2 linked regions of the Amycolatopsis sp. NBC_01480 genome follow. Each later gene encodes a partner of the first gene's protein in a complex. Links are inferred from orthologs where the notes say so. Each region holds a gene or a part of one and is shown in the gene's direction. Other genes may lie near its edges. The genes, in order: smc and OG371_RS43975.

Region 1 (4,443 bases):
TCGAGCGCTGGGCCGCGGCCAAGGGCGGGCTGACGGGCTTCACCGAGCGCTGACGTTTCCCGCTCAGTGGCACTTCCGGCTCCTCTCCCGGCGGTGCTGAGCGCCCCAATGCGGCGTTGGTTGCTCCAGCCCTGCCCCACCGCCACCCTCAACGGAGGCGCTGCGCGCCCAGCCCTGATTCCACGCACCGAACGCCACATTGGGGCGCATCGGGCCGGGCTGTGAGCGGAGGGGCGGGTGGGGCCAGAGGGGTTGCCGTGGTGCCCGGTTCTGTGCTAGGCGCGCCCGGCCCGGCGGCCTCCCACGGTGACCGCGGGTGCCCAGGTAGCCTGGACCGATTGAAGAGCCAGTACCCGAGGCCAGAGGGGTCCGCACCAAGTGCACCTGAAAAGCTTGACGCTGAAGGGCTTCAAGTCCTTCGCCTCGGCCACGACGCTGCGCTTCGAGCCCGGGATCACCTGCGTGGTCGGGCCGAACGGCTCGGGCAAGTCCAACGTCCTCGACGCGTTGCGCTGGGTCATGGGCACCCAGGGCGCGAAGGACCTGCGCGGCGGCAAGATGGAGGACGTCATCTTCGCCGGCACCGCGGGCCGCGCCCCGCTGGGCCGGGCCGAGGTCACGCTCACCATCGACAACGCCGACGGCGCGCTGCCCATCGAGTACGGCGAGGTCTCCATCACCCGCCGGATGTTCCGCGACGGCGCGAGCGAGTACGAGATCAACGGCGACCGCTGCCGGCTGATGGACGTGCAGGAACTGCTGTCGGACTCCGGCATCGGCCGCGAGATGCACGTCATCGTCGGGCAGGGGCAGCTGGCGGCGATCCTCGAGTCGAAGCCCGAGGAGCGCCGCGCGTTCATCGAAGAGGCCGCGGGCGTCCTGAAACACCGCAAGCGCAAGGAACAGACCCTGCGCAAGCTCGCCAACATGCAGGGCAACCTGGACCGGCTGGGCGACCTCACCACGGAGCTGCGCCGCCAGCTCAAGCCGCTGGGCAAGCAGGCCGAGATCGCGCGCAAGGCGCAGTGGGTCCAGTCGGAGCTGCGGGACTCGCGGCTGCGCTTGTTCGCCGACGACCTGGTCACCCAGCGCGGCTCCATCGCCAGGGAAGAGGCCGACGAGCGCACCGCCCGTCAGCGCCGGGCCGAGGTCGAGCAGGCGCTGGAAGTCGTCGCCGCGGAGGAAACCGAGCTGGAGGCCTCGCTCGCCGAGGACGCGCCGAAGCTGCAGACCGCGCAGGAGACCTGGTACCGGCTTTCCGCGCTGGCCGAGCGCCTGCGCGGCACCGTGCGGCTGGCCGTCGAACGCCAGCGGCACCTTTCCTCCGATGTCGCCGCGCCGACCGGCGGGCGTGACCCGGAGGAGCTGCTGGCCGAGGCCGAGCAGGTGGCCGAGCGGGAGCAGGAGCTCAACGAGGCCGTGATGGAGGCCCGCGAGCTGCTGGCCGAAACCGTGCTGCGGCGCGAAGACCTCGAACAGCGGGTGCAGGCCGCGGAGCGCGCGCACTGGGCCGCCGTCCGCGCGATCGCCGACCGCCGTGAGGGCATGGCCAAGCTGACCGGCCAGGTCGAGGCGCTGCGCAGTAAAAACGGTGCCACCGCGGACGAAATCGACCGGCTCACCGTCTCCCTCGAAGAGTCGGCCGAACGCGCCGAGATCGCGGTCGAGGAGCTGGAAGTCGAGCAGGCCGAGGGCGGCGCCGAGGATTCCGACGACGCCGAGCTGATGCAGCGGCACGACCGCGCGGTCGAGGCCAACAACGCCGCCAAGGCCCGGGTCGAGGAGCTGGTCAAGGCCGAGCGCGGCGCCGAGCGCGAGATCGCTTCGGAGCGCGCGCGGGTCGAGGCGCTCTCGATGGGCCTCAAGCGCAAGGACGGCGCGGGCGCGCTGCTCGGCGCGTCCCACGAGCTGCCCGGCCTGCTGGGCTCGGTCGCCGCGCTGCTGACCGTCGAGCCGGGGCACGAGGTGGCGCTGGCCGCCGCGCTCGGGCCGGTGGCCGACGCCGTCGCGATCGCCGGCGGGGAGCAGGCGCTGCAGGCGCTGAAGTACTTGAAGGACACCGATTCCGGCCGTGCGGGCATCGTGCTCGGCGGCTTTGCATCCACTGTGGACACCAGTAGCTGGCCGATGCTGCCGTACGGCGCGCGCTGGGCCCGCGAGGTGGTCAGCGCACCGGAGCAGCTGCGTCCCGCGGTCGAGCACGCGCTCGACAAGCTGGCGCTGGTGAATGGGCTGGAGGCGGCGCGTCAGCTCGTCGCGAGTCATCCGGACGTGCGCGCGGTGACTGCCGAGGGCGACGTTTTCGGGGCCGGCTGGGTGGCCGGCGGGTCCGCGGCGCGCGAGAGCGTGATCGAGGTCCAGGCCGCCGTCGACGAGGCGGGGGACCGGCTGCGCACCGCGGAGCGCGCGGTGGAGCGGTTCACCGCCGAGCTGGAAGGCGCCCGCGCCGAGCAGCAGGCCCGCCGGGAAGAGGTCAGCCAGGCCAAGGACGCCCTCGGTGAGGCGAAGGTCCGCAAAGCGCGTTCGTCGGAGCGGCTCAACCGGTTGCAGCAGGCCGCGCGGTCCGCGCAGGCGGAGGTCGAGCGGCTCACCGGGCAGCGCGCGAAGGTCGAGCAGAGCCGCGAGCAGGCGCTGGCCCAGCTGGCCGAGCTGGAAGAGCGGCTCGCCGCCGTCGCCGAGCAGCCGGTCGAGGACGACCCGGACACCGCCGAGCGCGACGAGGCCGTGGCGCAGCTGACCGTGGTCCGCCAGGAGGAGATGGAGGCGCGGCTGGCGCAGCGCACCTCCGAGGAGCGGGCGCGCAGCATCGCCGGGCGCGCCGAATCGCTCCGCCGCGCCGCGCACGCCGAGCAGCAGGCCCGTGAGCGGCTGGCGAAGGCGCGCGAGGCCCGTGAGCGGGGCGCCGAGATCGCGAACGCGGTGGTCGACGCCGGTGAGCTGGCGCTGGAGCGGATCGAGCACTCCGTGCAGCGCGCGGCCGCCGAGCGCGACGAGGCCCAGGCCCAGCGCCAGACCCGGGAGACGGCGCTGACCGCCGTCCGCGGCAAGGTCCGCGAGCTGTCCGGCGAACTGGAGAAGCTGACTGACGCCGTGCACCGCGACGAGGTGCTGCGTGCCGAGCAGCGGCTCCGGCTGGAGACGCTCGAGGCCAAGATCGCCGAGGACTTCGGCATCGGCCTGGACGACCTGGTCGCCGAGTACGGCCCGGACGTGCCGGTGCCGCCGAGCGCCGGCGAGACGGCCGAGTACGAGGCGGCCAAGGAGCGCGGCGAGGACGTCACCCCGCCGCCCCCGATGCCGTACGACCGCGACACCCAGGCCCGCCGCGCCAAGCGCGCGGAGAAGGACCTTTCCTTGCTGGGCAAGGTGAACCCGCTGGCGCTGGAGGAGTTCGCGGCGCTGGAGGAGCGGTACAAGTTCCTCTCCACCCAGCTCGAAGACCTCAAGGACACCCGCAAGGACCTCGAGGCGGTGATCCGGCAGGTGGACGAGAAGATCCTGGAGGTCTTCGCCTCGGCGTACGCCGACGTCGCCCGCGAGTTCGAGACGGTGTTCAGCGTGCTGTTCCCCGGCGGCGAGGGCCGCATGGTGCTCACCCAGCCGAACGACCTGCTGGCCACCGGCGTGGACGTCGAGGCGCGGCCGCCGGGCAAGAAGGTCAAGCGGCTCTCGCTGCTCTCCGGTGGCGAGAAGTCGCTGGTGGCGGTGGGCATGCTGGTGGCCATCTTCCGCGCCCGCCCCTCGCCCTTCTACGTGATGGACGAGGTCGAGGCGGCGCTCGACGACACCAACATGCGCCGGCTGATCGGGCTGCTGGAGCAACTGCGGGACTCCTCGCAGCTGATCATCATCACCCACCAGAAGCCGACCATGGAGATCGCCGACGCGCTCTACGGCGTGAGCATGCAGGGCGACGGCATCACCAAGGTGATCTCGCAGCGCCTGCGCGCGACCGAGGAGCCGGTGCCGGCTTCCTGAGCAGAGTTACGAAGAGGGCTTCCCGCAGCATGGTCGGGAGGCCCTCTTCTGTTGTCCGGGAAACAATCGCTATGGCATAGATGGCTATAGCGTTTGTGTCTTGCTCTGCGCATTCGGCCGAAGCGTTTTTGCCTTGGTTCCAAGATCGGTTACGCTGACTTGTCACCAATTGCAAACACTGGCACCGAGGGGGACTCGTGCGGGGGAATCAGGTAGGCCGGACTCGGCGGGTTCCACCACTGTGCGCCGGAATGCGGCGGCTGTTCGTTTCCACCGGCGAATGACTGTCCTCGTCGAGCCGGTGGTGGTGCCGGCCGCGGTGTTCAGTACCGCGTGGACCATGCTTGATCTGGGTGACCCGCATCCGGTTTTCGGCACCGGCCGGTTCTGGTCCGACGAATCCGCGCGCCGGGAGCAGCACGTCGCGGTCATGGCCTTTCTCGCTCGAATCGGGTTGGCCGAGGA
Region 2 (3,302 bases), 4.0 Mb from region 1 along the record:
CCAGGCGACCATCGCGACTCCGGCCGAGCACGACGGCGACGAGCCGTCCCGGCCGCTGAGCCGCGCGGAGCGAGCGCGGGCGAGGGCCAGGGAGCGCGAGGAGAGCGGGATCGGGCCCACCGGGCGGCCGCTGCGCGAGATCCCCGAGCCGGCGCCGCTGGAGCGGCACGGGCCGGCCAAGGTCCTGGCGATGTGCAACCAGAAGGGCGGCGTCGGCAAGACCACCTCGACGATCAACCTGGGCGCGGCGCTCGCCGAGTGCGGCCGCCGGGTGCTGCTCGTGGACTTCGACCCGCAGGGCGCGCTGTCGGTCGGGCTCGGCATCCAGCCGCACGAGCTCGACCAGACGGTCTACAACGTCATCATGGAGCGCTCGGTCAACGTCGAGGACGTGCTCCGCAAGACCCGCGTCGACGGCGTTGACCTGCTGCCGAGCAACATCGACCTGTCCGCGGCGGAGGTCCAGCTCGTCGCAGAGGTAGGGCGCGAGCACACGTTGTTACGGGTCCTTCGTCCGGTGATGAACGACTACGACTATGTTCTTGTCGACTGCCAGCCCTCGCTCGGCCTGCTGACGGTGAACGCACTGACCGCCGCGGACGGTGTGGTGATCCCGCTGGAATGCGAGTTCTTCAGTCTGCGAGGCGTTGCGCTCCTGATCGACACGATCGAGAAGGTGCAGGAACGGCTCAACCCCAAACTGGACATAGTCGGGATTCTCGCCACCATGTACGACCCGAGAACCCTGCATTCGAAGGAGGTCATGGCTCGCGTGGTGGAGGCATTCGGCGACACCGTGTTCGACACGGTGATCAACCGCACGGTGCGGTTCCCCGAGACGACGGTCGCGGGTGAGCCGATCACGACCTGGGCACCCAAGTCCGCCGGCGCGGCCGCTTATCGCGCGCTGGCCCGCGAGGTGATCGCTCGGTGAGCAGGCGCGCTTCCCTGCCCGGAGCGTCGGAGCTCTTCCGCCTCACCTCCAGCCCGTCGACGCCGGCGCTCGACCGCCCGCCCGTTCCCGCTCCGTCGGAGCCGCTGCCCGAGCCGGACCCGGAATCCGGGCAGCTCTCCCGCGCCGCCGCGCGCAGCGGCTCGGGCCGCACGAAGCACGACGCGAAGATCACCGTGTACGTGTCGGGCGACGAGCTGCTCGCGATGGAGCAGACCCGGCTGAACCTGCGGGCCAAGCACAGCCTGATCGTCGACCGCGGCCGGCTGGTGCGCGAGGCCGTCGCGGTGCTGCTCGCGGACTTCGACCTGCACGGCGAGGAGTCGGTGCTGGTCCGTCGATTGCGCGCGGGCGAGGACGACGAAGGCGAAACCGAGGGCTGATGGACGAACCGGCATCGGCCCAGCAGCCGGAGCCGGGCGCAGCGGCCCCGGAGGACTCGGCGGCGGACACGCCGATCCAGCACGAGACCGTGCACGGCGGGACCATCCCCGAAGGCATCGCCGAGGAACTGAGCACCTCGAAGTTCAAGGTCCACCTGGCCAACTTCGAGGGCCCGTTCGACCTGCTGCTGCAGCTGATCTCGCAGCACCAGCTGGACGTCACCGAGGTCGCGCTGCACCGCGTCACGGACGACTTCATCGCCTACACGCGCGCGCTCGGGGCGGACTGGAACCTCGACGAGACCACGGAATTCCTGGTCATCGCCGCGACTCTGCTCGACCTCAAGGCCGCGCGGCTGCTGCCGGCGGCAGAGGTGGAGAGCGAGGACGACCTGGCGCTGCTGGAGGCGCGGGACCTGCTGTTCGCGCGCGTGCTGCAGTACCGCGCCTACAAGCAGGTGGCGGCCCTGTTCGGCGAACTCGAGCAGGGCGCGCTGCGGCGCTACCCGCGCTCGGTGGCGCTGGAGGAGCGGTACGTCGGGCTGCTGCCCGAGGTGATGCTGGGCGTGACGCCGGAGAAGTTCGCGGAGATCGCCGTGGCGGTGTTCCGCCCCAAGCCGCCGCCGACGGTGTCGCTCGCCCACCTGCACATGGGCCGCGTGTCCGTCCGCGAACACGCGGCGCTGCTGCGCGTCAAGCTGGCCGCCGCCGGGCAGGCGACGTTCAAGGAACTGGTCGAGGACTGCGAGCACACGGTCGAGATCGTGGCGAGGTTCCTCGCGCTGCTGGAGCTGTACCGCGAATCGACGGTGCAGTTCGAACAGCTGGAGGCACTGGCCGAACTGCACGTCCGCTGGACGGGCGGCACCATGGCGGAGGCCTCGGCCGCCGCGGACCAGGACCGCACCCTGGCGGAGGAAGAGGAGTACGGGTGAGCACCGAAGACCCCACACCCGCCACCGACGGCGAGATCCCCGATCTTGACGCCTTGGCCGAGGTCGGCTTGGTCACTGAGGCGGGGGAGAGCAGCGACGCGGCTTCGCCGGACTACGAGGCTTCGGATGCCGCGGCTGACGAAGCGGTTGCGCTGAGCGAAGCATCTTCGGAGGACGAAGCGGCTTCGCTGGGCGAAGCGGTCCCTGCGACCGACGAGACTTCGCTTGATGAAGCGCCGTCTTCGGATGAGGCAGCCGCCCAACCCGAAGCACCCCAGCAAGAAACCCCGGCAGAGCCCGCAACCGACTCCACAGCAGAGTCCACAAGCGACTCCACCAACGAAGACCAGCTGCCCCCCGACGACCCCGAGTCCGACCTCGTCGCCGCCGGGGACGAGAACGAGTTGCCCGACGTCAGTTCCGACGAGGCGCTCGAGGCGGCGCTCGAGGCGTTGCTGCTGGTGGTCGACTCGCCGATCAACGAGGAGTCGCTCGGGGATACCGTCGGGGTGTCGGTGGCGCGGGTCACCGTCGCGCTGCGGACGATGGCGCAGAAGTTCACCGAGCGGGCCAGCGGGATCGACCTGCGGCGAGTCGGTGAGGGGTGGCGGTTCTACACTAGGGACACCTACGCCCCGTTCGTGGAGAAGCTCCTGCTGGACGGCCAGCGGTCGAAACTGACCAGGGCCGCGCTGGAGAGCCTCGCCGTGATCGCGTACCGGCAGCCGGTGACCAGGGCCAGGGTCGCCGCGGTGCGGGGCGTGAACGTGGACGGCGTGATCCGGACGCTGCTCGCGCGCGGGCTCATCGAGGAGATGGGCACCGACCCCGAGACGACCGGAACGCTGTACGTGACGACCGAGCTGTTCCTGGAGCGACTGGGGCTGTCGTCACTGAACGACCTGCCCCCGATCGCTCCGTTGCTACCCGAAGTGGACACCATCGATGACATCTGACGAACACGCCGACGGCGTCCGGCTGCAGAAGGTCCTTTCCCAGGCCGGCGTCGCCTCACGGCGCGCGGCCGAGGAC

What was found.
Region 2: the proteins of smc (region 1) and OG371_RS43975 are in contact, whole or in part, in a crystal structure (PDB 3ZGX), measured with the Bacillus subtilis proteins. The link is inferred for Amycolatopsis sp. NBC_01480 from one-to-one orthologs.

What each region holds. Positions count from the first base shown.
Region 1 is NZ_CP109442.1:5,422,674-5,427,116, forward strand. What follows is about bases 38-4,178. They hold smc (chromosome segregation protein SMC), read left to right. Parts: upstream 38-378; coding sequence 379-3,978; downstream 3,979-4,178. Other genes in these bases: OG371_RS25930 (acylphosphatase), read left to right, coding at 38-53. Also shown: more of OG371_RS25930, read left to right, coding at 1-37; OG371_RS25940 (ESX secretion-associated protein EspG), read left to right, coding at 4,280-4,443. UniProt on the Bacillus subtilis protein: Required for chromosome condensation and partitioning.
Region 2 is NZ_CP109442.1:9,446,807-9,450,108, reverse strand. The notes cover bases 303-3,302. They hold OG371_RS43975 (segregation and condensation protein A), read left to right. Parts: upstream 303-1,334; coding sequence 1,335-2,270; downstream 2,271-3,302. Other genes in these bases: OG371_RS43965 (pseudouridine synthase), read left to right, coding at 3,216-3,302; scpB (SMC-Scp complex subunit ScpB), read left to right, coding at 2,324-3,226; OG371_RS43980 (cobyrinic acid a,c-diamide synthase), read left to right, coding at 931-1,335; OG371_RS43985 (ParA family protein), read left to right, coding at 303-934. In the rest of the region: more of OG371_RS43985, read left to right, coding at 1-302. UniProt on the Bacillus subtilis protein: Participates in chromosomal partition during cell division. May act via the formation of a condensin-like complex containing Smc and ScpB that pull DNA away from mid-cell into both cell halves.